DNA from 3 places in the Kocuria sp. SM24M-10 genome. Region 2 is predicted to be linked to each of the others. Evidence: riboswitches for the same ligand, from Rfam matches in the RefSeq annotation. Region 2 holds a riboswitch; each other region holds the start of a gene.
What was found. A riboswitch is a leader RNA that binds a small molecule or an ion and turns the genes downstream of it on or off. The one in region 2 is predicted to bind S-adenosylmethionine.
Positions count from the first base shown of each region.

Region 1: linked by a shared signal. The riboswitch ahead of ABL57_RS02480 (MetQ/NlpA family ABC transporter substrate-binding protein) and the one ahead of ABL57_RS07355 (ABC transporter ATP-binding protein) in region 2 are both predicted to bind S-adenosylmethionine.
Region 3: linked by a shared signal. The riboswitch ahead of ABL57_RS18650 (hypothetical protein) and the one ahead of ABL57_RS07355 (ABC transporter ATP-binding protein) in region 2 are both predicted to bind S-adenosylmethionine.

Region 1 covers NZ_LDNX01000023.1:4,509-13,831, forward strand. The annotation lists gene ispG (flavodoxin-dependent (E)-4-hydroxy-3-methylbut-2-enyl-diphosphate synthase) at 1-918, opposite strand, end outside; gene ABL57_RS02465 (RIP metalloprotease) at 1,062-2,396, opposite strand; gene ABL57_RS02470 (methionine ABC transporter permease) at 2,586-3,185, opposite strand; gene ABL57_RS02475 (methionine ABC transporter ATP-binding protein) at 3,242-4,312, opposite strand; gene ABL57_RS02480 (MetQ/NlpA family ABC transporter substrate-binding protein) at 4,309-5,196, opposite strand; SAM riboswitch class IV at 5,297-5,413, opposite strand; gene dxr (1-deoxy-D-xylulose-5-phosphate reductoisomerase) at 5,452-6,750, opposite strand; gene ABL57_RS02490 (GlsB/YeaQ/YmgE family stress response membrane protein) at 6,864-7,133, opposite strand; gene ABL57_RS02495 (cation acetate symporter) at 7,356-8,987, opposite strand; gene ABL57_RS02500 (DUF485 domain-containing protein) at 8,991-9,323, opposite strand, start outside.
Region 2 covers NZ_LDNX01000061.1:5,763-15,085, reverse strand. The annotation lists gene ABL57_RS07385 (SLC13 family permease) at 1-1,047, opposite strand, end outside; gene ABL57_RS07380 (2Fe-2S iron-sulfur cluster-binding protein) at 1,129-1,842, opposite strand; gene ABL57_RS07375 (succinate dehydrogenase cytochrome b subunit) at 1,884-2,669, opposite strand; gene ABL57_RS07370 (AMP-binding protein) at 2,754-4,880, opposite strand; gene ABL57_RS07365 (ABC transporter permease) at 4,948-5,835, opposite strand; gene ABL57_RS07360 (aliphatic sulfonate ABC transporter substrate-binding protein) at 5,832-6,872, opposite strand; gene ABL57_RS07355 (ABC transporter ATP-binding protein) at 6,959-7,801, opposite strand; SAM riboswitch class I at 7,807-7,910, opposite strand; gene ABL57_RS07350 (maleylpyruvate isomerase N-terminal domain-containing protein) at 8,015-8,695, shown strand; gene ABL57_RS07345 (CoA-binding protein) at 8,819-9,283, shown strand.
Region 3 covers NZ_LDNX01000157.1:22,842-32,164, forward strand. The annotation lists gene ABL57_RS18635 (TetR/AcrR family transcriptional regulator) at 1-441, shown strand, start outside; gene ABL57_RS18640 (cold-shock protein) at 678-884, shown strand; gene ABL57_RS18645 (hypothetical protein) at 1,071-1,256, shown strand; gene ABL57_RS18650 (hypothetical protein) at 1,404-1,700, opposite strand; SAM riboswitch class IV at 1,709-1,822, opposite strand; SAM riboswitch class IV at 2,104-2,229, shown strand; gene ABL57_RS18655 (hypothetical protein) at 2,243-2,431, shown strand; gene ABL57_RS18660 (PIN domain-containing protein) at 2,454-2,837, shown strand; gene ABL57_RS18665 (glycosyltransferase family 1 protein) at 2,841-4,004, opposite strand; gene ABL57_RS18670 (DUF6350 family protein) at 4,118-5,713, shown strand; gene ABL57_RS18675 (hypothetical protein) at 5,608-6,108, opposite strand; gene purN (phosphoribosylglycinamide formyltransferase) at 6,168-6,740, shown strand; gene purH (bifunctional phosphoribosylaminoimidazolecarboxamide formyltransferase/IMP cyclohydrolase) at 6,907-8,517, shown strand; gene ABL57_RS18690 (NADP-dependent isocitrate dehydrogenase) at 8,635-9,323, opposite strand, start outside.

The sequences.
Region 1 (9,323 bases), on a different contig from region 2:
CGTGAGGCCCTCCAGGCCCGCGGTGACCTCGTCCGCGAGGGTGTAGACGTCCACCTGGGCGCGTCCGCACGAGGGGCAGGAGACGATCTCGAGCTTGCGCGGGCGCAGGCCCAGGGACTGCAGGATCTGGTTGCCCACCTTGACCTCCTCGACCGGGGGCGCGGAGAGCGAGACCCGGATGGTGTCGCCGATGCCCTGGGAGAGCAGGGCGCCGAAGGCGGTGGCGGACTTGATGGTGCCCTGGAACGCCGGGCCGGCCTCGGTCACGCCCAGGTGCAGGGGCCAGTCCCCGCGCTCGGCCAGCAGCTGATAGGCCCGCACCATGGTGACGGGGTCGTTGTGCTTGACCGAGATCTTGAAGTCGTGGAAGTCGTGCTCCTCGAACAGGGACGCCTCCCACACCGCGGACTCCACGAGCGCCTCCGGGGTGGCCTTCCCGAAGCGGTCCATGATCCGCTGGTCCAGGGAGCCCGCGTTCACCCCGATCCGGATGGACACCCCGGCAGCCTTGGCCTCCTGGGCGATCTGGGCGACCTGGTCGTCGAACTTGCGGATGTTGCCGGGGTTCACGCGCACGGCGGCGCACCCGGCCTCGATGGCCTTGTACACGTACTTCGGCTGGAAGTGGATGTCGGCGATCACCGGGATCGGGGACTTCATCGCGATGATCGGCAGGGCGTCGGCGTCGTCCTGCGACGGGCAGGCCACCCGGACGATGTCGCACCCGGCGGCGGTCAGCTCGGCGATCTGCTGCAGGGTCGCGTTGATGTCCGTGGTGGGGGTCGTCGTCATGGACTGCACGCTGACCGGCGAGTCGGAACCGACCCCCACGGACCCGACCCGGATCTGCCGGGTCTTCCGGCGCGGGGACAGGACGGGCTGGGGTGCGGCGGGCATGCCGAGGCTGACCGGGGTCAAGGGTTCCTCCGAGGAGTTCGCGGACAGATGCGGGAACGGTGGCGGGCGGACCCGGTCGCCGGGTCCGTCGTCGCCTCCCATTGTGCCCCATGCCCCCGGGCGCTTCCTGGGGCGGTCCCCGGATTCCTCCGTGGCCGAACGGCTCAGAACAGCTGGACGGGCTTCACGATGTCCGCGTAGACCAGCAGGACCGACATCCCGATCATCAGCGCGGCCACGGCGTAGGTCAGCGGGAGCAGCCGCGCCGGGTCGAACGGGCCCGGGTCGGCGCGGCCCAGCAGCCGGGCGGCGCCCCGCCGCAGGCCCTCCCACAGGGCGCCGGCCACGTGCCCGCCGTCCAGCGGCAGGAGGGGCAGCAGGTTGAAGACGAACAGCGCCAGGTTCACCGATCCGACCAGCCCCACCAGGGAGGCGGCCTTGTCCCGCAGCTCGATCTCCTCGTGGGCGGCGATCTCCCCGGAGATGCGGCCGATCCCGACCACGGAGATGGGTCCGTCCGGGTCCCGCGGCGCGTCCGAGAACGCGGCCTGCCCCACCTCGTAGACCCGCTGCGGCAGGTGCAGCACGATCCCGGCGATCTGCTCCAGCCCGTCGAGCACCGCCCCGGGCACCGCGGTGAGCGGCTGCCGGACGGGAACGGCGGTGGGGCTGATCCCGATGAACCCCACGTCCTCGTAGCGGGGCGCGCCGTCGGGTCCCGTCACGGCGGCCCCGGTGTCGTCGACCACCGGGCGGGAGGTGAGGATCGGGGTGAGCACGGTCCGCACCTCCGTGCCGTCGCGCTCGACCACCACGGGGATCCGCTCCCCGGCGCGGTCGCGGACCCGCGCGGTGAGCTCCTCCCACGTGGTCACGGGGGCCCCGGCGACGGCAGTGACGACGTCCCCGGGACGCAGCCCGGCCGCGTTGGCCGGCGCCTCGGGGTCTCCGGCGCGGCACTCGGCCTGCCCGGCGGCCTGCCGCTCGGCGGGCACCACGCACTCCGAGACCCACGCGACCGTCGTGGTCGGCGTCGCGGTGCCGAACCCGGTGAGCAGCACGGCGAGGCACACGTTGCCCAGCAGCAGGTTCATCACGGGCCCGCCGAGCATGATCACGATCCGCTTCCACACGGGCAGGCGGTAGAAGACGCGGTCCTCGTCCCCGGGGGCCAGCTGCACGGCGGAGGCGCTGCGGGCCTCGGCGGCGAGCTGCTGGAGCACCCCGGTGCCGGCGGTCCGCGCCGTGCTCCCCGACCGGGCGGGCGGATACATCCCGACCATGGAGATGTAGCCGCCCAGCGGCACGGCCTTGAGCCCGTACTCGGTCTCCCCGCGGCGACGCGAGAACACGGTGCGGCCGAAGCCGACCATGTACTGGGTGACCCGCACGCCGAAGAGCTTGGCGGGGACCAGGTGGCCGAGCTCGTGCAGGGCGATCGAGGCCGCGATGGCCACGGCGGCGAGCAGCACGCCCACGAGGAACAGGACCACGCCCATCCGGGGACCTCCGGGGATCGTCGGGTCGTCCCCGGCGGTCGCCGGGGACGGCAGGGGCCGCGCGTGCGCGGCGAGGACCAGTGTGCACCACGATCCTGGACGCAGGGTGTCACGCTCCCGCGCACGACGACGGCCGGCCGCCTCCGGGGAGGGACCGGCCGTCGCGGGCACCGCTGCGGCGCCGGGGCGTCAGCGGCGCAGGATGCGCCGCGCCAGCCGGTTGCCCACCAGCTGGACCAGCTGCACGAGGACGACGATCACGGCGACCGCCGCCCACGTGACCTCGTCGTTGAACCGCTGGTAGCCCAGGCGCAGGGCGAAGTCGCCCAGTCCCCCGGCGCCGATGGCCCCGGCCATCGCGGACATGTCCGTGATGCCGATGACCAGGAAGGTGTAGCCGAGCACCAGGGGCCCGAGCGCCTCGGGCAGGATCACGGTGGTGATGATCCTCCCGCGCGAGACGCCCATCGAGCGGGCCGCCTCCACCACCCCGGGGTCCACGCTCATCAGGTTCTGCTCGACGATGCGCGCGACCGCGAACATCGCCCCGATGGTCATCGCGAAGATCGCCGCGTTGGGGCCCAGACGGGTCCCGACGACCTGCTGCGTCAGCGGCCCGAGTGCCGCCAGAAGGATGATGAAGGGGATCGGCCGGACGAAGTTCACGACGAGGTTGAGCCCCTCGTGCACCACGCGGTTCTCCAGGATGTTGCCCCGGCGGGTCACGTAGAGCCCCACGCCCACGAGCATCCCGAGCAGCCCGGCGAGCACGAGGGTGACGGACACCATGTAGAGGGTCTCCCCGAGCGCGGAGAGCAGCTCGGGACCCAGGACGGACCAGTCGTTCACGCGGCCACCTCTCTCAGGCTCGTGATGCGGGACAGCTCGTCGACCACGGCCTGCACGGCCGCGTCCTCGCCGGTCAGCTCGAAGGTCAGGGACCCGAAGGACTGCTCCTGGAGCACGCTGATCCCGCCGTAGGCGATGGTGAAGCGGACCCCGCGGGCGGCGCCGTCGGAGAGCACACCGCCGATGTCCACGCCGTCGCCGACGTCCACGATCACCAGGCGCCCGCGGTGCGCCCGGCGCAGCCGCTCGACCTCGCGCTCGTCCGGCACCGAGTGCAGGACGGAGGAGACGAAGCGGCGTGCGGTCTCGGTGCGGGGCCGGGCGAAGATGTCCACCGTCGAGCCGTGCTCCACGACCTTGCCGTCCTGCATCACGGCGACGCGGTCGGCGATCGCCCGGACCACGTCCATCTCGTGGGTGATGATCACGATCGTGATGCCCAGCTCCCGGTTGACCCGCTGCAGCACCTGCAGCACCTCCTGGGTGGTCTCCGGGTCGAGGGCGCTGGTCGACTCGTCGGCCAGGAGCAGCTTGGGGCTGGTCGCCAGGGCACGGGCGATGCCCACGCGCTGCTTCTGCCCGCCGGAGAGCTGCTCCGGGTAGTTCCCGGCGCGCGCGGACAGGCCCACGAACTCCAGCAGCTCGGCGACCCGGGCCCGCCGCTTCTCCTTCGGCCAGCCGGCCCGCTTGAGCGGGTACTCGACGTTGCCGGCCACGGTCCGGGACGTGAACAGGTTGAACTGCTGAAAGATCATCCCGATCTCCTGCCGGACGGGCGCGAGCTCGGTCTCCTTGCGCCCGGCGACCTCGAAGCCCTCCACGGTCAAGGACCCCGAGGAGACGGGCTCGAGCCCGTTGATCAGCCGTACCAGGGTGGATTTGCCCGCCCCGGAGTAGCCGATCACGCCGAAGATCTCGCCGCGGTGGACGTCGAGGCTGACGTCGTCGACGGCCAGCACCTCACGCGCGGCCCGGCCGGAGCCGGTGCGGAAGGACTTCGAGACGTTGCGGAAGGAGACGAGCACCTCGTCCGGGCGCCCGCGTGCGGACGGCACCGCAGCGCTCACTGCCCCTGGTCCTTCAGCTCCTGCTGGTAGCGCGCGGTCAGCTCCTGCAGCTCCTCCGGCTCCAGCTGCAGCGGCACGGCCGTGTCCTTGGTCTCCTCCATCTCGGCGTCGATGACGGACTGCTCGTGGTAGAGGTCCGCCACCTGCCGGAGGGTCTCGTCGTCGGCCAGCTCCTCGGTGGTGGTGAAGAGGTTGACATAGGCGCGGGAGCCCTCCGCCTCGGGGTCGTCCTGGGCCAGGGCGGACTTCGGGTCGATGTCCGCGCGGGCGAGGAAGTCGTTGTTGATCACCGAACCTGCCACCGAGTCCATGGAGAGCACCGTCTGCTCGGCCGACACGGGGGTGACCCGCACCGTGGAGGCCTCGGTGTCGACGTCGAGCTCGGTCGGGATGAGGGTGTCGCCCTTCAGCTCCACGAGACCGGCCGACTCGAGCACGAGCAGGGCCCGGGACAGGTTCACGGCGTCGTTCGGGACGGCGATCTCGTCGCCCTTCTGGAACTGGTCCACGGAGTCGTACTCGTTGGAGTACAGGCCCAGCGGGTAGATCGACGTCGAGCCGATCGGGGTGATGGAGCCCCCGGCGGAGTTGTTGTAGTCGGCGAGGAAGGGAACGTGCTGGAACCAGGTCATGTCCACGTCGCCGGACTCGGTGGCCGGGTTGGGCTGGTTGTAGTCCGAGAAGTCGACGTACTCGACGGTGATGCCCTGTTCCTCGGCCAGCCGCTTGAGAGCGTCGTGCGTCGGGTGCGAGCCGACGACGCCGATGCTCACCTTGCCGTCGGCCAGGGCGCCCTCGCCGGCCTGGTCGGAGCCGCCGCAGGCGGTGAGGGTGAGGCCGAGGGTGGTGGCCAGGGCGAGGAAGGTGAGGCGCTGCGATCGCATGTCGTGCCTTTCCGTGGGTCCAGGAGGTCGGGAGTCTCCACCAGTCCCACCAGGACCGACGGCCACGGTCGAGGGCACGCCGGAGGGCGCGTCCGCGGTCGAACCGTACTTGCCGCCGGCCCACGATGGCCGGTGCCGGATGGTTCACCTGGGGCACCCCACTACGGGAGAGGGTTGCCGCCCAGCAAGCCAGGGCTGCGCGCTGGGACTCGTCATCCGCCCGACAGACTAGCACGTGCGCCGGGTCCGGCCCGGTCAGCGGGCGAGGACCTCCTGCGCCCGCCGCCGGGCCCAGCGCTCGGCCTCCAGGACGGCGCCGAGGTCCAGGACGCCGCCGTCCTGGTGCTCGCCCAGCACCGTCTCCACCGTGTCCACGATCGCCGGGAACCGGATCCGCCCGTCATGGAAGGCGTGCACCGCCTCCTCGTTGGCGGCGTTGAACACCGCCGGGTGGGTGCCCCCGCGCTCCCCCGCGGCCTTGATGAGCTCGACGGCGGGGAACGCGTCCCGGTCCAGCGGCTCGAAGGTCCACTCGGTGGCGCGGGTCCAGTCGCACGCGGCGGCGGCGCCGGGCACCCGGTGCGGCCAGGCGAGACCGAGGGCGATGGGCAGGCGCATGTCCGGCGGCGAGGCCTGCGCCAGCGTCGACCCGTCCACGAACTGGACCATGGAGTGCACCACCGACTGGGGGTGGACGACCACGTCGATGCGCTCGAGGGGAATGTCGAAGAGCAGGTGGGCCTCGAGCACCTCCAGGGCCTTGTTCACCATGGAGGCCGAGTTGGTGGTGACCATCACGCCCATGTCCCAGGTGGGGTGGCGCAACGCCTCGCGCGGGGTGACCGCCTCCAGCTCCGCCCGGGTGCGGCCGCGGAACGGCCCGCCCGAGGCCGTCAGGACGAGCCGGTCCACCTCGGCGGCGCTGCCGCCGCGCAGCGCCTGCGCCAGGGCGGAGTGCTCGGAGTCCACCGGGATCAGCGCGTCCGGGCGGCCCGAGGCCGCCGCCGCCTCCTTCACCAGCGCTCCTCCGGCGATCAGCGACTCCTTGTTGGCCAGCGCCAGCCGGTGCCCGGCCCGCAGTGCCGCCAGGGTGGGGGCGAGGCCGATCGAGCCGGTGATCCCGTTGAGCACGAGGTCGGCCTCGGGGTGCGCCGCGGCCGCCGTGGCGGCCTCGGGACCGTGCAGGATCTCGGGCCGGTAGTCCCCGGCGCCGGCGGCCGCGGCGCGCTCGCCGATCCGCCGGGCCAGCTCCTGGGCGTCCTCACCGCTGCCGCTCGTCGCCACCACGGCGGCGCGGGTCTCCACGGCCTGCTCCGCCAGCAGCGGCAGACGGCCCCGGCCGGCCGCGAGGGCCACCACGCGGAACGGCGCCCCGCCGTCGAGCCGGTTCGCCGCGCGCACGACGTCGAGCGCCTGGGTGCCGATCGACCCGGTCGACCCGAGCACGACGATCCGGCGGGGGCCGGCGGCGGCCAGCGCGCGCAGCTCGGGCGTCGGCTCGGAGGTCGGCTCGGGGGTCGTTTGGGGGCGGGGCGCGGCGGAGGGGGAGCTCATGGCCCCAGTATCCCCCAGCCGGACCGGCGCCCTGCCGCGGCGGGTCCGGACGGACCGAGGCCCCGGTCACCGTTTCCGGTGGCCGGGGCCTCGGGTTCCGCTGAGGGTGCGGATCAGTGCGTGCGGCCCTTGCGGCCGGTGAGCGCACCGTAGATGAAGAGCACGATGAGCGCTCCCACGACGGCGGTGATGATCGTGCCGATGTCGAACACGGACTCGAGGCTGCCGATGCCGATCAGCGAGCCCAGGAAGCCTCCGAGGAGGGCGCCGATGATGCCGAGCACGATCGTGACGATGATGCCGCCACCCTGGTTGCCCGGCATGATGAGCTTGGCGAGGGCGCCCGCGATGAGACCGAGGACGATCCAGCTGATGATTCCCATGATTGCTCCTTATCCGTCCCGGGAGGGACCTTCATTGTAAGCAACCGGCGAGTTTCCCAGGAATACCCTGGGCCGGCTTCTGCGCTCACCCTACCGGACTGTCAGCCCTCTGTCTTTTCCCGTTCGCGAATTCCAGGTGTGTCGACGGGATCGGCTCCGGCCCGCCCGGAGCCGGAGCTTCGGGCGGGCCGGGAGTCCTCCCAGGTCGGAGCGGGAACGCCGTCAGTGCGCGACGGGCTTCTCCGCACCGATGCCTGTGAGCGAACGCACTTCCATCTCGGACTGCTTGACCGGGTCCTCCAGGCGCCGCTCCGTCATGGAACCGATGAAGCCGAGGAGGAAGGACGCCGGGATGGACACGATGCCCGGGTTCTGCAGCGGGAACCAGGCGAAGTCGGCCGTGGGGATCATGGAGGTCTCGGCCCCGGACATCACCGGGGAGAAGACGATCAGGACCACCGAGAGGATCAGGCCGCCGTACATGGACCAGACCGCGCCGCGGGTGGTGAACCGCCGCCAGTACAGCGAGTACAGGATGGTCGGCAGGTTCGCCGAGGCCGCCACGGCGAAGGCGAGCGCCACGAGGAACGCGACGTTCTGGCCCTGCGCCCCGATCCCGCCCGCGATGGAGACGATGCCGATGACCACCACGGTGGTCTTGGCGACGCGCAGCTCCTGGCGGGGGTCGGAGTTCCCCTTCTTGATCACGCTGGTGTAGATGTCGTGGGCGAACGAGGCCGAGGCCGTGATGGCCAGGCCGGCGACGACCGCGAGGATCGTGGCGAACGCCACGGCAGCGATGATGCCCATGAGCAGCGAGCCGCCGAGCTCGAAGGCCAGCAGCGGGGCCGCGGAGTTCACGCCGCCCGGGGCCGCCTGGATCCGCTCGGCGCCGATGAGGGCCGCCGCGCCGAAGCCCAGGACGAGGGTGAAGAGGTAGAACAGGCCGATCAGCCCGATCGCCCAGACCACCGAGGTGCGGGCCTCCTTGGCGGTGGGCACGGTGTAGAAGCGCATCAGCACGTGGGGCAGGCCGGCGGCGCCGAAGACCAGGGCCAGCCCCAGGGAGATGAAGTCCAGCTTGCTGGTCTCGCTGACCCCGTAGCGCAGACCCGGCTCGAGGATCGCGGGGTTGCCGGAGACGGCGACCGCGTCGCCCAGCAGGGAGGAGAGGTTGAAGCCGTAGAGCGCCAGGATCCAGACGGTCATCACCGCCACGCCGGAGACGAGGAGCACGGCCTTGATGATCTGCACGTAGGTGGTGCCCTTCATCCCGCCCACGAGCACGTAGACGATCATGAGCACGCCCACGACGACGATGACGAGGGACTGTCCCGTCCGCGAGCTGATGCCCAGCAGCAGGGACACCAGCGCTCCGGCGCCGGCCATCTGGGCCAGCAGGTAGAACGCGGACACCGCGAGGGTGGAGATCGACGCCGCCACGCGCACCGGGCGCTGGCGCAGCCGGAAGGACAGGACGTCGGCCATCGTGAACTTCCCGGTGTTGCGCAGGAGCTCGGCGATGAGCAGCAGAGCCACCAGCCAGGCCACGAGGAAGCCGATGGAGTAGAGGAACCCGTCGTAGCCCTGGACGGCGATCGCGCCGACGATGCCCAGGAAGGACGCCGCCGAGAGGTAGTCGCCGGCGATCGCCAGACCGTTCTGCGTCCCGCTGAACCCGCGGCCGCCGGCGTAGTAGTCGGCCGCCGTGGCCGTGGACTTGGAGGCCCGCAGCACGATCACCATGGTGACGACGACGAAGGCCCCGAAGATGGAGATGTTGATCCAGGGCGTGCCGACCGTTTCCGTGGTGGCGGTCGCCATGGGCGCGAGCGCGGTGGGGAGGTGGTGCATCGGTCAGTTCTCCTGTCCGTGGACGCCGCGGGTGCTCCCGAGGCTGGGCTCGAGGCGCTCCCGGATGGCCGTGGCCTTCGGGTCCAGCTTGCGGTTGGCGAAGGACACGTAGGCGCCCGTGATCGCGAAGGTGGTGACGAACTGGAGCAGCCCCAGGATCACGCCCAGGTTGACGTTGCCGACCACCCGGATGGCGAAGAGCTGCGGGACGTACATGGCGAGCACCACGTACAGCAGGTACCAGACCAGGAAGGCGACGGCGAGCGGGAAGACGAAGCCGCGGTGGGTCTTCCGCAACTCCTGGAACTCGGGCGACCGCTGGGCCGCGGGGAAGTC
Region 2 (9,323 bases):
GGGCAGCTGCTCGCCGAGGTCGCCGATCCCGGAGAGCAGGCCGGGCACGATCCAGAAGAACGCCGCGGTGACGAACACGGCGAGCACGGTCTTCTCGCCCTTGCTCATGGAGCCCAGGGCGGCGATCTCCTCGTCGATGAGCTGCCGGCCCCCGGGCACCTCGGCCAGGTGGAAGCGGAAGATCACCCGGGTGAGCAGCAGCCACGCCAGGCCGATGAAGACCACCACGATGGGCACGCCGAGCATCATCCACTGGGCGAAGCCCACGGTGCGGCCCAGCTCCTCGCTGATGTAGCCGGCCACGATCGCGTTGGGCGGGGAGCCCAGCAGGGTGCCGAGACCGCCGATGGTGGCCGCCCAGGCGATCGCCAGCACCAGGGCCACGCCGAACAGGCGCACGTCGCGGTCGTCGATGACGTCGCTGATGGCCTGGCCCGACCGGATGTCCTCGCCCATCGCCGCCGCCTCGGCGCGGGTGGCGCCCTTGCGGCTGTTCTCGACCACCAGCGTGAGCACGGACAGCCCGATGGGCAGCATCATCAGGGTGGTCGCGGTGTTGGAGACCCACATGGACAGGAAGGCCGTGGAGATCATCAGACCGAGGATGATCTGCCGCGGATGGGTGCCGACCCGGCGCAGGGTCAGCAGCGCGATCCGGCGGTGCAGGTTCCACTTCTGCATGGCGATCGCGATCAGGAACCCGCCCAGGAACAGGAACACGATGGGGTTGGCGTAGGGGGCGGTGACCTCGGAGACCTCCAGCGCGGTGAGCACCGGGAACAGCACGATCGGCAGCAGCGAGGTCACCGACAGGGGCATGGACTCGGTCATCCACCACACCGCCATCAGCGTGGCCACCGCGCCCACCACCCGGGCGTCGGCGGAGACGTCCGCTCCGCCCAGCAGGAACCACACGACCACGGCCAGCAGCAGCCCCAGCCCGCGCAGCAGCCACGTGCGGACCGGCGCCCGGGCGGGCTCGCGGTCCTCCGGCTCGTAGTCGAACTCGCCTTGTTCGGGTATGACGCCCCGGGACTGGTCGCTCACGTGATCCACCTCACACTCCGTCGTGTCGTGCTCGTGAACGTAGCAGTCGAGCCCCGGGGGAACAAGGCGCTCGCGAACGTGTCAGTCGCCGTCCGCGGCCCGCCGCGGGAAGCGGTTGCGCAGGTTCTCCCGCGCCACCGCCGAGAGGTTCTCGACCGGCAGCCCGGCCGGGCAGACCTCCACGCAGTCGCCCAGCAGGGAGCACGGGCCGAACTCGTCCTCGGCCGCGGCGAGCACCTTCGCGGAGCGCTCCCGGCGCTCGGCGTCGTTCGTGGCCAGCGGCGGCAGCTCCCGCAGCATGGTGCCCACGAAGAGCTGCCCCGAGCCGTTGGGGCAGGAGGAGATGCACGCCCCGCAGCTGATGCAGCCGCCGTTGGCCAGCGCCTTCATCGCCACGGGGAACTTGGCCGCCTTGGCCACGCGGCGCAGCGCCTTCTTGTCCACCGAGAGGTCCTGCTTCACGGGCAGGGAGGCCGCCTGCAGCGGCTCGATGCGCACGCGGTCCCCATCCCGGTAGGCGCCCAGGTGCTGCATGCAGCTGGCGGCGTTGCGCTCGGGGCCGTGCGCCACGCCGTCGACCGTCACCCCGCACTTGCCGCACACGCCCTCCCGGCAGCCGTCGTCGAAGGCGATGGGCTCCTCGCCGGCGGCCTCCCGCTGGGCGTTGATCCGGTCCAGCAGCTCCAGCACGGTCATGTCCGGGTCGGCGTCCGGGACGACGTGGGTCGCGAACCGCCCGGGCTCGTCCGGGGAGGCCTGGCGCCACACGTCCACGGTCAGGGAGAAGGTGCTCACTCGCTCGGGTCCTTGTCGTCGGGGGGTCGTCCGGAAGGGGGTCAGCGGACCGCGCGCGTCAGCACGGCCACCGGGATCGTGGTGTTGCCGACGGCCACCGCGGCGCCGAAGGCGTTGGCGCCGATCCGCAGCCGCCGCTGGGTGCGCCGGTCGGCGCCGGCCCCGATGTCGTTGGCGATCTCCGGGATGCCGTGCACCAGGTGCGCGGCCAGCGCGGCCATCGACACGGCGTACGCGACCGCCACGGGCGGCCGGGACAGGCTCGCGACGAGGTTGGCGTAGGCGCTGCCGTGCGCGAAGTCCCGGGACGCGGCGGGCCGGGTCCCCGTGGTCAGGTCCAAGACGTGGAAGGCGGTGAACAGGCCCAGCACGCCGCCGGTGCTGCGCATCGAGCGCCGGGCCACCTCCCACGGGGAGCGGCGCCGTCCCCGCGGCCGCCGGGGCCGCCGCGGCAGGAGCGTGCCGTTGGCCCGCCAGGCGCGGGCGGTGAGCATCGCGGCGGCCCCCACGTGCACGGCCAGGCTCGCGGTGAGGACCGCGCGCGCCCCCCAGAGCACGGTGCCGCGCGGCAGCACGGGAGCCCCGGCGGTGCGGAGGAACTCGGCGTAGGCGTTGAACTTCTCCTCGCCCTGGTAGACCTTCAGGTTGCCGAGCATGTGCACCAGCACGTAGCCGGAGAACACGGCGCCGGACCCGGCCATCCCCAGCTTGAGATCGGTGCTGGACAGCTCGGGCAGGGCGGCGGGGACGGGGACCCGGGGCAGCTCCGCCAGGGGGCGGCGCCGGTCCGGGGCGGGGGCGGTGGGGGAGGAGCTCACGGTGTTCATCCTAGGAGTCCGGCGCGGGGCTGGTCACACGGCTCAACGTGGGGTCATCCGGCTTGACGGCGCGGGGCCGGGCACCCCGGCGGTTCAGCCGCGTGCCGCCAGCACCTCGGCGATGCGCTCGAGCGACTCCTCGTTCTGCAGGGAGGAGCGGTCGCCGAGCGGCTCGCCCTCCCACAGCTGCGCGAGGAGCCGGCGGGTGATCTTCCCGGAGCGGGTCTTCGGCAGCTCCGGGACCGCCACGACGGCCCGCGGCTTGGCGATCGGGCCGATCTCGCGGGCCACGTGCTCCCGCAGGGCCGCGGTCAGCTCGTCCGCCGGGACCCGCCCGGCCTCGGACGTCAGCACGACGTACGCGAGCACCGCGTGCCCGGTCAGCTCGTCGCGGACGGGCGCGGCCCCGGCCTCCACGACCCACGGGTGGGTGACGAGGGCCGACTCGATCTCGATGGTCGACAGCCGGTGCCCGGAGACGTTGATGACGTCGTCGACCCGGCCCAGGATGTAGATGTCGCCCTCGTCGTCGTAGCGGGCGCCGTCCCCGGCGAGGAACCAGCCCTGCTCGGCGTAGGCCTGCCAGTAGGAGGACAGGTAGCGCTGCGGATCGCCCCAGACGGTGCGCGCCATCGACGGCCCGGTCCGGTCGACGACGACGAAGCCCTGCACCCCGGGCGGGACCGTCGCCCCCGCCTCGTCGACCACGCGGGTGGAGAGCCCCGGGACCGCGCGGGTGGCGCATCCGGGCTTGAGGGCGGTGTGCGGAGCGCCGTCGTCGAACGTCCCCGGGGGCGCGAACTGCGGGTCGTGCGGGCGCGGGGACATCACGGTCGCGCCGGTCTCGGACTGCCACCAGGTGTCCACGAACGGCACCTCGTCCCGGCCCAGCTGGGCGCGCAGCCAGCGCCACGCCTCCGGGTTGACCGACTCGCCCACGGAGCCGAGCAGCCGGACGGAGTTGAGGTTGTAGAGCGGGGGGACGCCCTTCGGGAACGCGCCCATGAGCGAGCGGATCAGGGTGGGCGCCGTGTAGTAGGTGGTGACCCCGTAGCGCTCGATCACCTCGAAGTGCCGGCCCCAGTGCGGGGTGTTCGGAGTGCCCTCGTAGATCACCTCGGACACGCCGTTGACCAGCGGGCCGTAGATCTCGTAGGTGTGCGCGGTGACCCAGGCCAGGTCGGCGGTGCACCAGTGCACGGTCGAGTCGACCTTGGCGGGGTCGTTGACGGTGGACAGCTCGTCGGGCCGCAGCCGTCCCTCGTCGTCGCGCACGTCCGGCAGCAGGTCGAAGAGCAGGGCGTGGGTGTAGGCGGCCTGCACCAGGTAGCCGCCCATGGTGTGCACCAGGCCCTTGGGGCGGCCGGTGGTGCCGGAGGTGTAGATGACGAACAGCGGGCTCTCCGCGTCGAAGGCCTCGGCCTCGTGCACGTCGGACTGCTCGGCCACCAGCTCGTGCCACCACACGTCGCGCCCGCGCGTCCACGGGACCGCGTCCTCCTCCTTGGAGTGCGTCCCCCGGGTGCCGCGCGGCAGGTCGCTGCGGCCCGGGCGGGAGGTGCGGCGCACCACGACGACGTGCTCGATCGCGTTGTCCCCGCCGCACGCCTCGTCGGCGACGGCCTTGACGGGCACCACGGCCCCGCGCCGGTGCTGTCCGTCGGTGGTCACGAGCACCTTCGCCCCGGTGTCCTCGACGCGGAACCGCAGGGCCTCCGCGGAGAACCCGCCGAAGACCAGCGAGTGCACGGCGCCGATCCGGGCGCAGGCCAGCGTGATGATGACGGTCTCCGGGATCACCGGCAGGTAGATCACCACCCGGTCGCCCTGCGTCACGCCCAGGGCGAGCAGGGCGTTGGCCGCCCGGGAGACCTCGCGCTGCAGGTCCGCGTAGGTGTAGACGAGCCGGTCGCCGGGCTCGCCCTCGAAGTACAGGGCCACGTGGGCGCCGCGGCCCGCCTCGACGTGGCGGTCCACGCAGTTGTGCGCCACGTTGAGCTTCCCGCCCTCGAACCACGCGAGCTCCGGGACCGACCAGGTGGGCCGGCCCTCCGCGTCCTGCCCGATCCGCCGGGGACCCTCGAACCGGTGTGCCGTGGTCCACGGCTCGGCCCAGTCGAGCCGGGAGGCCTGGCCCTCCCAGAAGGCGACGCGGGCCGCGTCGGAGACCAGGGCCGGGTTCGGGGTGGGGGAGAGCGGGTCGCTCCAGCTGGCGTTCACGGTGCTGCGGTCCTTTCCTGGCGGCACGGGCGTGCCCGGTGTGTGCCCACTGTGCCAGACGGTGATGTCAGGCCCATTTCTTCACGGCCCACTTCTCGAACACGCCGAGCAGTGCGTCGGAGAGCTTGCCGAGCACGGCCAGCAGGACGATCGCCAGCAGCAGCCGGTCGGTGCGGCCGTTGTTCTGCGAGTCGGTGAGCAGGAAGCCCAGGCCCATGGACGCGCCCAGCAGCTCCGCGGCCACCAGGAACAGCCAGGCCTGGGCCAGCGCCAGGCGCAGCCCCGAGATGACCGAGGGCATGACCGCCGGCAGCTGCACCGTGGTGAGCAGCCGCAGCCCGTGCACCCCGAAGGCCCGGGCCGCCTCGAGCAGGTTGCGGTCCACGTGCTGCAGGGCCGCCGAGACGGTGGTGTAGACGGGGAAGAACGCCCCGATCGCCACCAGCGTCACCTTGGAGTCCTCGCCGAGGCCGATCCACAGCAGCAGCAGCGGCACCCAGGCCAGCGAGGGCACCGCGCGGAAGGCGCCGATCGTCGGGCCCACCAGCGCGGAGCCCCGGCGGGAGAGCCCGATGAAGGAGCCCGCCGCCAGGCCCAGCCCGGCGCCGATCAGGAAGCCGATGAGCACCCGCTGGGTGGAGATGCCCACGTGCGTCCACAGCTCGCCCCGGGACAGGAGGTCGGCGCCCGCGGCCAGGACCGTCAGCGGGGCGGGCAGCTGGACGGCGCTGAAGACGCCCGCGGTGGACACCACGTGCCACAGCACCAGCAGTGCCGCGGGCAGGAGCAGGCCGAGCCCCGCGCGCAGCAGGGGACGGCGGCGGGGCTCCGCGACGGCGGCGGGCGCGTCGCCCGGGTCGTCGGCGTGGACGGCCGGCTCGGCGCCGACGACCTGCTCGGCGCCGGCGCGGTCGGTGCGGACGGCCTCCCCGGACGGGCTCAGCGGCGACGTCATTGCCCGGCCTCCGCGCCCTCGGCGGCCTCGGCCACGCGGGCGGCGTCGGCGTTCTCGGCGTAGGAGCTCTCCACGAGGCCGGCCAGGGCCTCGTCGATCTGCTCCTGGCCGGACACGTCACCGGAGTCCACGAAGATCGGGCCGACCTTCTCGAGCACGGCAAGCTGCTGCTCGCCGGGCACGTGGTCGATGTCCAGGTGAGTGCGCTCGAGCACCTGCTCGGCCACGGACAGCTCGATCCCGGCCGCGTCGGCCAGCAGCTGCGCGGTCTCCTCCGGGTGGGCCAGCGCCCAGTCCCGGGCGTAGGCGTAGACGTCCACCACGGTCTGCGCCGCCTCGGGCTGCTCATCGAGGAAGTTCTCGTGCGCGTTGAGGAAGCCGTAGGTGTTGAAGTCCACGTTGCGGTAGAACAGCTCGGCGCCGTTCTGCTCCGCGGCGGCCATGATCGGGTCCAGCCCGGCCCAGGCGTCCACCTGGCCGTTCTCCAGCGCCGAGCGCCCGTCGGCGTGCTGCAGGTTCTGGATCGTGACGTCGGCCGGGTCCACCCCGCCCTCCTCGAGGGCCTGGAGCAGGAAGAAGTAGGGGTCGGTGCCCTTGGTGGCGGCCACGGTGCGGCCCTCGAGGTCGGCCACGGACTCCACCCCGGTGCCCGGGGTGGTGACGAGCGCGGACCACTCCGGCTGCGAGTACAGGTCGATCACCTTGATCGGGGTGTCGTTGCTGCGGGCCAGCAGCGCCGCGGAACCGGCGGTGGAGCCGACGTCGACCGCCTCGGCGCGCAGCGCCTCGTTGGCCTTGTTCGAGCCCGCGGACTGCACCCACTCGACCTCGGTGCCCTCCTCGGCGAAGGCGGCCTCGAGCCAGCCCTTCTCCTTGATCACCACGGAGAGCGGGTTGTAGGTGGCCCAGTCGACCGTGATCTTCTCGGCGGCCTGGGCCCCGCCGGAGCCCTCCCCGGCCATGCACCCGGTCAGGGACAGGGCCAAGACGGCGGCCAGGGCGGGAATCGTGCGGGCGGGGCGCGGGGACAGCGGCATGGTGGGGCCTTTCGTGGTGGGGTGGGCGTGCCGGGCGGACCCGGCGCGGCGCAGGGCCGCGCCGCACCCGGGGGAGCGGGGCGGGATCAGCGGGTCGCGGGGTGGTGGGCGTCGACGCCCAGGTGGCCGAGCAGCTGCACCCGCAGCTCGGCGAGGACCTCGGAGGCCCGGTCCCGGGGACGGTCGCCGGGCACGGAGAGCACCGTGCTGATCGACGCGGGGGCGGTCGGGCCGGTGCGGCCCAGGACCACGATCCGGTCGGCCAGCTGCAGCGCCTCGTCGACGTCGTGGGTCACCAGCAGCACGGTGGTCGGCTGCGCGGCGTGGACGGTGAGCAGCAGGTCCTGCATCCGCAGCCGGGTCAGGGCGTCGAGGGCGCCGAAGGGCTCGTCGAGCAGCAGCACACCGGGGTTGCGGGCCAGCGCCCGGGCCAGCGACGCGCGCTGGGCCATGCCGCCCGAGATCGCCCGGGGACGGTGGTGGGCGTGGGCGGTCAGCCCGACCAGGCGCAGCAGGTCGTCGATCACGGCGTCGGCCTCGGCCCGGCCCAGCCCGGAGGGCAGGCCCAGGCGGACGTTCTCGCGCACGGAGCGCCACGGCAGCAGCCGCGGCTCCTGGAAGGCCACCGCACAGCGCGGGTCGATCCCGGAGACGGGTGTGCCGTCGATGAGCACCCGGCCCGCCGAGGCGGTGTCGAGGCCGGCGGCGGCCCGCAGCAGCGTGGACTTGCCGCAGCCGGAGGGCCCCAGGATCGCCAGGACCTCCCCGGGGCGGACCGTGACGTCGACGTCGTGCAGGACGTGGTGGCTGTGCCCGCCGGACGGGAAGGCCTTGCCGACGTGCTCGAAGGCCACCGAGTAGGCGCGCTTCGTGGTGGCCGGTGCGGTGGCGGCGGTGGACGGTGCAGAGCCCAGCAGAGACGTGCCCATGATCAACTCCATCGGTCCTGGCATTAGCACCTCGCACGGGGATCGGACGGATCCGTGCCGGTTGCTGCGACGTCGACGAGCCAGGTCTCTCAGCCGCTCCGGATGGTTACGGCCCCATTGAACGTGCTCCGCGGGTCGCGTGGCAAATCGCGCCGCGGGCCGTCATGGTCGAAAACGGTGGCACGTCGGGCCCTCGTGCCGCACCATGGACCCATGACGAGCCGGCACACCTCGACCCGGGCGGACCTGGTCCGCGACGCCTGCACGGCGTTCGCGGCGGTCCTCGACGGGCTCGGTGACGACGACTCCTGGGCGCCCACCGGCTGCCGCGGGTGGTCGGTGCGGGACCTCGCCCACCACTGCGCCGCGGACGCGGTGCGCGGGCTGGTCGCCCTGCACACGCCCACCACGGCCCGCCCGGACCGGGACGCCGCGACCTACTGGGCGTACCGGGGCGCGGATGCCGCGGCCGCCGCCGAGGTCCGGCGCCGCACCCGGGCCGCGGCGAGCCTGTACCCGGACTGGGAGGAGCTGCGGGGGCACTACCGGGAGTCGGCACGGGCGCTCGTGCACGCGGCGGAGCACTGCCGGCCCGGCGGGACGGTCCGCACCCAGGGCCACGTGCTCCGCGTGGACGACCTCCTGAGCACCCTGGCGGTGGAGGCCACGGTGCACCACCTGGACCTCATCGAGCACCTGGAGGGCTGCCCGGGGCCTGCGGTGGACGGGCTCGCCGAGGTCCGCCGGGTTCTCATCGACCTGTGGGAGCGGGAGCCGCCCGAGCACTGGAGCGACGAGCACTTCGCCCGGGTGGGCACCGGCCGGGCGGCCCTGCCCGCCCAGGACCGGGCCCAGCTGGGCCCGGAAGCAGACCTCCTCCCCCTCTTCTCCTGACCCCCGCCCCCCGCCGAGGTTGCACGTGTCGGCGTCCCGCGGTCGGTGGCCGGGACCTGCAATCTCGGGACACGGTGGGGCGCGATCGGGGCGAGCTGGGCGGGTCCGTGCCAGGGTGGGGGCATGAGCCGCAACGATCCCGCCGTGATCGACCGCCTGATGACACAGCCCGGACGCTGGGCCGTGGTGGGGCTGACCGGGAACACGGCCCGGCCCGCGCACTCGGTCGCGAAGCGCATCCGGGACGACCTCGGCATGACGATCGTCCCGGTCAACCCGAAGGGCGAGGTGGTGCACGGGGAGCCCGGCTTCCGCACGCTCGCCGAGGTCCCGAGGCCGATCGACGTGGTGGACTGCTTCGTCAACTCCCGCCGCGTCGGAGCGGTCGTGGACCAGGCCGTCGCCGCCGGCGCGAGGGCCGTGTGGCTGCAGCTGGGCGTCGTGGACCACGCGGCCGCGGCCCGCGCCGCCGCCGCCGGGCTGGACGTGGTGATGGACACGTGCCCGCTGATCGAGCTCGGGGCGCGGCTGCGGCAGGGCTGGACGCTGGACCCGCGGCGCACCCCGCCGCTCGCGCCGCCGGTCTGACTCCTGCCGCGGTCCTGCCGCGCACCGGGAGGACGAGGGG
Region 3 (9,323 bases), on a different contig from region 2:
AGGGTGGGGCTGAGCAAGCCGGGGGTGATGTACCACTTCCGGACCAAGGAGGCGCTCATGTTCGCCCTGGTGGACCGGGTGCTGGACGGCTGGGACGCGGAGATGGCCCGGCGCCTGTCCGCCCCGCCGGAGCAGGTGCCCGCAGAGGAGCGCGTGCGCGCCTACCTGGACTGGTGCCTGTCCGGGGAGGTGGACGAGACCGACCTCGTGATGCTCACCGACCAGCGGCTGCGGGCCAAGCTGAAGAAGCACTGGGTGGAGCGGATCGCCCCCTGGGTGGACCTCCCCGACGACCTGCCCGTCGAGCAGCGCACCCGTCTGCTGGCCGTGCGGCTGCTGGCCGACGGCGTGTGGTTCGCCGACGCCGCCGACGTCTTCCCCCCGGACCCGCAGGAGCGGGCGCGGGTGCGCGCGATCGCCGACGAGCTGCTCGCGGGCTGAGCGGCATGCCGCCGGCCGGAGCCGGCGGCCGCGTCCGGCGCCCCGCACCGGGGTGGCGGGGCGCCGGAACTCGTGTACAGTGGAGCGAAGTTGTTGAGGTTGTCGTTTTTGTATTTCAAGCAGTTCGGCCCATCCGGGTGCAGCAGTTTTTCTGAGAAGACGTTTTCCACGCATCACAACTCTTGTGTTTCTCGAACGTCGGGAAACGTTCATCTCACGAAAGATCAGGTCTCACCATGACTACCGGTATCGTCAAGTGGTTCAACGCTGACAAGGGCTTCGGCTTCATCACCCCCGAGGACGGCTCCAAGGACGTCTTCGCCCACTTCTCCGCGATCAACTCGGGCGGCTTCCGCTCCCTGAACGAGAACGACCGCGTCGAGTTCGAGACCCAGGACGGCCCCAAGGGCCCCCAGGCCGCGAACATCACCGTCATCTCCTGACGTTCTCCTCGAAGGGCTCACGGGTCCGTTGATCGTCCAGAACCGCCGCCGGGCCTGCGCCCGGCGGCGGTTCTGTCGTTCCGCCGGCAACAGCCTGCGGACTCTCGCACGCGGCGCCGGTGGGGGCCGCGCCGCCGGATGTCGTGCCGTCGGATCTCGTGCCGTCGCCGACCGGGAGGAGCTCGCATGACCGGACCCGTCCCGTCCCGTCCGCCGGACGAGGAGGACCCCTTCGTGGTGAACCGCGTCTCCGACGCCGAGCTCGACGTCTCCGTGCCCTTCGAGCTCGAGGTCTGCGAGTGGGAGCTGGACGGCTCCGCCGACGAGGCGGGGGAGGGCTGGGGCTCGGCCGGGGACTACGGCCTGGAGTGAGCCGCCGCGCCGCGGGAGCCGCTCCGCCGAGCGCCACGGCGCCGCACGCGCGACGGCGGCTCCCGGACGTCCGGCGCCGTGGCGCCGACCGCACGACGAAGGCCGCAGCCCATCGGGCTGCGGCCTTCGTCGTGTCCGGCCCGCCGGCTACGCCGACAGCGGGAGGGACGCGGGGTGGAGCTTGAAGAACGGGTGCCGCCCGGTCGCGGCCAGGGCGCCGGGGACGAGGAGCTGGCGGTACTTGGCGCACCATTGCGCGGTGCCCGCCGTGTGCTCGGCCGCGGCGGCGAGGTCGTCGGCCTCCGCGCTGAGGTACTCCTGCACGTCGCCGTCCGTCGAGGTGATCCGGACGAGGTGCAGATCGGGGAGGGCGGTGACGGTGACGTCGACCCATTCCTCCCGCTGATCGGTGGTGGAAGTGGTTCTTTCTTCGGACATGGTCATGTTTTCTCCTGACGTTCTTGCGGGCATCCGATGCCGTTGCCCGCCGCTTCGTCATCCGATCCACCCGGGAACATCGGGTTGGCGCACAGCGGGTCGGAGCCCCTCCGCGGTCCCTCCGGAAGGCGGTGCGCCCTCCGTCGAGCACGCGGATGCCGCATCTCGAAAAGCAGATCCAGGCTACCCCGCGCCTCCGACAGACCGGCAAGACGGCCATGACTTGTGTGACCGAACCGTGATGTCGGCCGCAATGTCGGGGGCCGCCCGGGTGCTCGAAGCCCATTCCAGCGCAACGATGTGTCGGCGAGGTGTCGCCGCGGTGACGGGACGGGGAAGGTCGGCTCACACGCCCGGCCCCACCGGCCGGGCGGGACCCGGCGGGGAGGATGTGGTTGAATGGGGGCAGCTTCAAGAGATCCGGTCGCCAAGCTCCGACTAGACCGGGCACCAACCCCATGTTCACGGGTGGTTCGGATGACGAAGCGGCTCGCATCGCCGCCGTGGCGGCACCCGCTGCGAGCAAGAGCGCCCGAAGGATCCTGGTCATGTCAGACGCCCTTCCCACCGTCGTCGCCGCCCGCCCGGGTGGGCCCGCCCCCGTTCCCGAGGCTCCGGCCGTGCTCGGCTGCGCGGCGATGAGCATCGACGACTACGCCCGGGTGGTTCAGGCGCGCACGGAGTTCGTGGACTTCCTGCTGGCGCCCGTCCGCGGCCGCCTCGCCGCCGCGGCCTGACGACCGGGGGAGGATCCACGCCATGGACCTGCTCCTGGACCGCTCCGTGCTGCTCGGGGTGCGCACCCCGGAGCGCGCGCCCGAGCTGACCGCCGCCCTGCGCCGGCACGGCCACCGGCGGCTGTTCCTGTCCGCCCTGGTGCTGGGGGAGCTGCTGTCGGACCGGCCCGACGAGACGCCGTGGACCGAGCAGCTGGAAGCGCGCTTCCCGGACCGTGTGCTCCCCGTGGACGCCGCGGTGAGCCGGGCGTGGGGCGCTCTCGGCGCCGCGGGGACGGCCGACCCGGTGGCCGGTCTGACCGCGGCCACCGCCCTGGTGCACGGGCTGACGGTGCTCAGCGCCGAGCCCCGACGGTACGCCGGCACGGGCGTGCCCGTGCTGGACGCGGTCCCCGCCCGGGGATAGGCCTCAGACGGTCCGGCGGTGGCGCGGGCCGCGGGCGCCCAGGGCCACGGCACGGTCGTAGTGCTCCAGCAGCTGCCCGACCAGCACGTCCCAGGTCCGGCCCTGCACGGCGGCGTGCGCGGCGGCCCCGAAGGCGGCCCGCTTGGCCTCGTCGCCGAGCAGGTCGGCCACGTGCCCGCGCAGCGCCGCGAGGTCCCCCGGCGGGTAGAGCCAGCCGGTGCGGGAGGAGTCGACGAGGTCCACCGGACCACCCCGGCCCGTGGCCACCACCGGCACCCCCGAGGCCATGGCCTCCTGCACGGTCTGGCAGAAGGTCTCGAACTCGCCCGGGTGCACGAACACGTCGAGGGAGGCCATGATGCGGGCGAGCTCGGCCCCGGAGCGGCGACCCGTGAAGTGCGCGTCCGGCAGGCGGCGCCGCAGCGCCTCCTCCTCCGGCCCCGACCCCACCACGACGAGGCGGGTGCCGGGCAGGTCCGCGACCGCGGCGAGGTCCTCGACCTGCTTCTCCGGGGCGATCCGGCCCACGTAGCCCACGATCCGGCGGCCGCCCGCGACCTCCGCCCGCCACCGCTCGTCGCGGTGCCGCGGGCAGAAGCGGGCGGTGTCCACGCCGCGCCGCCACAGGTGCACGTCGCGCACCCCGTGCGCGGTGAGCTGCGCCACCGCCGAGGAGGAGGGGGCGAGGGTCAGGGCCGCGGCGTTGTGCATGCTCCGCACGTGCCCCCACAGGAGCTGCTCGAGGAAGGGCGCTCCGTACTTCGCCGCGTAGCCGGGCACGTCCGTCTGGTACACGGCCACGGCCGGCACGCCGAGCTGCTGGGCCGCGAGGATCGCCCGCCGGCCGAGGACGAACGGGGAGGCGACGTGGACGACGTCGGGGCGGAACCGCTCCAGGTGCCGGCGCACCCGGGCCACGGTGCCGCCGGCCACGCGCACGTCGGGATAGCCGGTGAGCGGCAGGGCCGGCAGCCGGTGCACCGGCACGTCGTCGAGGTCCTCGACGACGTCCTCGGCGAGGCGCCCGAGCGGCGCGGGGTCGTAGGAGGGCGCCAGGACCACGACGTCGTGCCCGCGGGCGCTCAGCTGCTCGACCACCCGCAGGACCGAGTGGGTGACACCGTTGAGGTGGGGGAGGAACTGTTCGGCGACCACGGCGACTCTCATGGCGCCGAGCCTTCCCGGCACGGGCGTCCGCCGGGGGAGCGGCACGTGGCCCGCCGGTGAAGGCCCCGTGAAGCCTCGGCCCGGGCCCCGGAGGCGTGGGAAGATGGGCGGTGATGAACTCCCTAGGCTCTTCCTCCCCCGCCCCGTCCGCCGACCGCCGCGGCGTGCCCATGCCGCTGTGGCTGCAGGGCGTGGTGGAGCTCGGCTCCGTGGCCGTGGTCTCCTACCTGCTGATCCTGCTGACCGTTCTCATGGTGTGGCTCGCCGACGGCTTCGACTCGCTCGGGCTGACCGGCAGCTTCGTGCTCTCCGGCCAGGTGTGGCTGCTGGCCCACCTCACCCCGCTGCAGGTCGCCCTGGACCCCGGGGCCGGACTGCCCGCGACCACCGGGACCGTCAACCTCGTCCCGCTGGGCCTGACGCTCGTGCCCTTCGTGCTGGCCTGGCACGCCGGCCGGCGGCTGGCACGGGCCTGCTGGGAGGGCCAGTTCTGGCAGCCGTACCTGAGCGGGCTCGCGGTGTACTCCGCCGCGGGGGCCGTGGCCGCGCTGCTCTTCGGGACCGGCGAGATCGCTGCGGGACCGGCCGCCGCCGCGGTGTTCCCCCTCGTGCCGGTGGCCCTGGGCGCGTTCGTCGGGGCGTACCGGGCCTCCCGCTCCCTGCCCGGGCTGATCGGCGTCAACGCCGCCGCGTGGGTCGAGCGCACGAGCCAGTACTCGCGGTGGGCCGGTTCCTACGTGTGGGCGGTGCTGCGGGCGGGCTTCGTCGCGGCCGTCGCCGGGGTCGGTGCCGGGGCGGCGCTGCTGGCCGCCGCGCTGCTGTGGAACTGGAACGACGTGGTGAACGTCTACCAGCGGCTGGGCACCGGGGCCCCGGGGGACACCGCCCTGACGGGCCTGCAGCTGGGCTACCTGCCGAACCTCGCGGTCTACGCCCTCGCGTGGGCCACCGGCGCGGGTTTCGAGGTGGGGGACGGCACGCACACGTCACCGCTGGGCACGCAGACCGGGCCGGTCCCGCTGCTCCCGGCCCTGGCCGCGCTGCCCCCCGGCGAGCTGCCGTCCTGGTCGGCGGTCGTGGTCGTGCTGCCGGTGCTGGCCGGGGTGCTCGCCGGCTGGTGGTTCCTGCGGGAGGGCGAGAACCACCTCGACGACTGGATGGCCATCCGGCTGCCCGCCCGCTGGATCACCTTCCCGCTCTCCACGCTGCTGACCGCGCTGTTCATCGGCGCGGTCGCGGGCGTGCTGGCGATGCTGCTGAGCTGGCTGGCGCAGGGCTCGCTCGGGCTGGGCCGGCTCACGGTGATCGGCCCGCACGGTCCGGACGTGCTGCTGTGGTTCGGGGCGGAGGTGGCCGTGGGGGCGGTCGTGGGCTACGTGGTGGGCCCGTGGCTGGAGCGGGAGCCGCCGTTCGCGCCGCTGCGCGGCGGCGCCGCCGGGGCGGACCCCGAGGAGGATCCCGGGGACGGGACCGGGGAGGACCTCGGGCGGGCGGGCCGGCGGGAGGCCCGCCGGCGCCGCCGGGCCGAGGCCGCGGCGCGGCGGGCCATGCGCTCGGCCGGTCCGGCGGGGGGAGCGGGCAGCAGCGCGGTCCCGCGCCCGGCTCAGGGGCGCGGGGTGGCCGCCGGGGACGCCGCGGGGTCGGCCGAGGCGTTCGACGTGGACGCGCCCGCGGCGCCCTCCGAGGTCCCGGGGTCCCCGGAGAGGTAGCTCCAGATCCCGTCCTCGAGCTGCTGCTGGCACTGCGCGGTCCCGGAGAGGGTCAGGGTGCTGGACACGCACTGCTGATAGGCCTCGGCCACCGGCCACAGCAGCAGCCGCGCTCCGCCGGTGGCCAGGCTCAGGGCGCCCAGCACGATCGCGGCGACCGCGCTCACGACCAGCAGCGCGCGCCGGCCGGACCCGCGCGAGCGCACGAGCGCCGCGATGCCCAGACCGAGGCCCGCCGCCGCGGCGACGAGCCCGGCCACCGTCGGCCACAGCCCGGAGCCGACGAGCACGAGGGCCACCGCCGCGCACACCAGCGCGGCTCCCGCCGTGCGCGTCGTGGCGGCACGCCGGGCGTCCGCGGGGGTCGGCTCGGGATGCGGGCGGGGAGGGGTCATGCTCCTCACTCTAGGGCACCGCGCGGACCGGCCCGCGCCGCCCGACTAGACTCGGCCGCATGCGCATCGTGGTCATGGTCTCCGGGTCCGGCACCAATCTGCAGGCGGTCCTCGACGCCGTGGGCGCGGGCCGGATCGAAGTCGAGGTCGCCGCCGTGGGGGCGGACAAGCCCTGCCTCGGGCTCGAGCGCGCGGAGGCGGCTGGGATCACCACCTTCCTCGTCCGGCCCGCGGACCACCCGGACCGGACGCGGTGGAACCGGGCCCTGCAGGAGGCGGTCGCCGCCCACGCCCCCGACCGGGTGCTCTTCGCCGGGTTCATGCGGATCGTGGACGCCGAGTTCGTGGAGGCGTTCCGCGGACGGATCGTCAACACCCACCCGTCCCTGCTGCCCTCCTTCCCCGGCGCGCACGCGGTCCGGGACGCCCTCGCCCACGGGGTCAAGGTCACCGGGGTCACCGTCCACGAGGTCGTGGCCGACGTCGACGCCGGCCCGATCCTCGCCCAGGCGGCGGTGCCGGTGCGGGAGGAGGACACCGAGGCGCAGCTGCACGAGCGGATCAAGGCCGCCGAACGGGAGCTGCTCGTGGACGCCCTCGGCCTGCTCGCCCGTTCCGTCCCGGCCCGCTGAGCCCGCCGGGGTCCCGCGGACGGGGTGGGGGCCCTCCCCCCGGCCCCGGTCCGGACGCCCGCCCGCCCGGTGGTCCGGGCGCACGCAGGGGCGTGGCGGCGCGGGTCCGTAAAATGGTCTCCGGCGGTTTCCGCCGGCAGCCCCGACCCCGACGCTTGGAGAACCTGTGAGCCCCATCCGACTTGACCGCGTGCCCATCCGACGGGCGCTGGTGTCCGTCTACGACAAGACCGGGCTGGACGACCTGGCCCGCGGTCTGCACGAGGCCGGGGTGGCCATCGTCTCCACCGGCTCCACCGCGCGGCGGATCGCGGAGGCGGGGGTCCCGGTGACCGAGGTCTCCGAGATCACCGGCTTCCAGGAGTGCCTGGACGGGCGGGTGAAGACCCTGCACCCGCGCGTGCACGCCGGGATCCTCGCGGACCGCCGCAAGCAGGAGCACGTGGACCAGCTCGCGGAGCTGGAGATCGAGCCGTTCGACCTCGTGGTCGTGAACCTCTATCCGTTCGTGGACACCGTGCGCTCCGGCGCCGGCCAGGACGAGGTGGTCGAGCAGATCGACATCGGGGGCCCCTCCATGGTGCGCGCGGCCGCGAAGAACCACGCGGCCGTGTCCGTGGTGGTGGACCCCGCCTCCTACGGCGCGGTGGTCGAGGCCGCCGGCGCCGGAGGCTTCGACCTCGCGGCCCGGCGCCGGCTGGCCGCCGCGGCCTTCGCCCACACCGCGGCCTACGACACGGCCGTGGCCACGTGGACGGCCCAGCAGTTCGAGCAGGACGAGGACGCCAACTTCTGGCCGCCCTACGCGGGGCTGGCCTTCCAGCGCTCCGCCTCCCTGCGCTACGGCGAGAACCCGCACCAGAAGGGCGCCCTGTACGTCGACGAGGCGGCCGCCCCCGGCATCGCCCAGGCGGACCAGCTGCACGGCAAGGAGATGTCCTACAACAACTACGTGGACGCCGACGCCGCCCTGCGCGCCGCCTACGACTTCGACGAGCCGGCCGTGGCCGTGGTCAAGCACAACAACCCGTGCGGCATCGCCGTGGCCACCCCCGGCGCCGAGGACCCGATCGCCGATGCCCACCGCAAGGCCCACGCGTGCGACCCGCTCTCCGCCTACGGCGGGGTGATCGCCGCGAACCGGACCGTCACCCGGGCCATGGCGGAGACGGTCAAGGACATCTTCACGGAGGTCGTCGTGGCCCCCGGCTTCGAGCCGGAGGCCCTGGAGCTCCTGCAGGAGAAGAAGAACATCCGCCTGCTGGAGCTGCCCGAGGGCTTCGCCCGCGACGCCCTCGAGTACCGGCAGGTCTCCGGCGGGGCCCTCTTCCAGGTCGCCGACCGGCTCGACGCCGCCGGTGACGACCCCGCCTCCTGGACCCTCGCCGCCGGGGCGCCGGCCGACGAGCGGACGCTGGCCGACCTCGCCTTCGCGTGGAAGGCGCTGCGGGCCGTGAAGTCCAACGCGATCCTGCTCGCCGACCAGGGCGCCTCGGTGGGCATCGGCATGGGCCAGGTCAACCGCGTGGACTCCTGCCGGCTCTCCGTGGAGCGGGCCGACGGGCTGGGGGAGGACGGGGCCGAGCGCGCGCGGGGGTCCGTGGCGGCGTCGGACGCGTTCTTCCCGTTCGCGGACGGGCTGCAGGTGCTGCTCGACGCGGGCGTGCGCGCCGTCGTCCAGCCCGGCGGCTCGATCCGGGACGAGGAGGTCGTGGCCGCGGCCGAGGCCGCCGGCGTGACCATGTACTTCACCGGGGCGCGGCACTTCTTCCACTGACCCGCTCCCCGGCGCGGCTGCGGCGCCGCGCACGGCAACGGCCGCACCCCCGAGGGGGATGCGGCCGTTGCCGTGCGTGCGGGTCGCGCCGGGCGGCGCGACCCGCACGGGGTCGACTCACACGGACAGCGAGGCGAGCACCCGGTTGAAGGTCTCCGAGGGGCGCATCACCGCGAACGTCTTGGCGTCGTCGGGGCGGTAGTAGCCCCCGATGTCCGCCGGGCTGCCCTGCACGGAGAGCAGCTCCTCGTTGATCGCGTCCTCGTGGGCGGCCAGCTGCTCCGCCACGGAGGTGAAGGCCTGGGCCAGCTCGGTGTCCTCGTCCTGGCGGGCCAGCTCCTGGGCCCAGTACAGGGCCAGGTAGAAGTGGCTGCCGCGGTTGTCGATCTCCCCGACCTTCCGGCTGGGGGACTTGTTCTCCTCCAGGAAGGTGCCGGTGGCACGGTCGAGGCACGCGCCGAGGATGCGGGCGCGGGCGTTGTCCGCCGTGGAGGCCAGGTGCTCCAGGCTCGCGGCCAGGGCCAGGAACTCGCCGAGGCTGTCCCAGCGCAGGTGGTTCTCCTCGACCAGTTGCTGGACGTGCTTGGGCGCGGACCCGCCGGCGCCGGTCTCGAAGAGGCCGCCGCCGTTGATCAGCGGGACCACGGAGAGCATCTTCGCGGAGGTGCCCAGCTCGAGGATCGGGAACAGGTCGGTCAGGTAGTCGCGCAGCACGTTGCCGGTGACGGAGATCGTGTCCTCACCGCGGCGGATCCGGTCGATGGAGAACGCGGTGGCCTCCATGGGGGACATGATCTCGAGCTGCA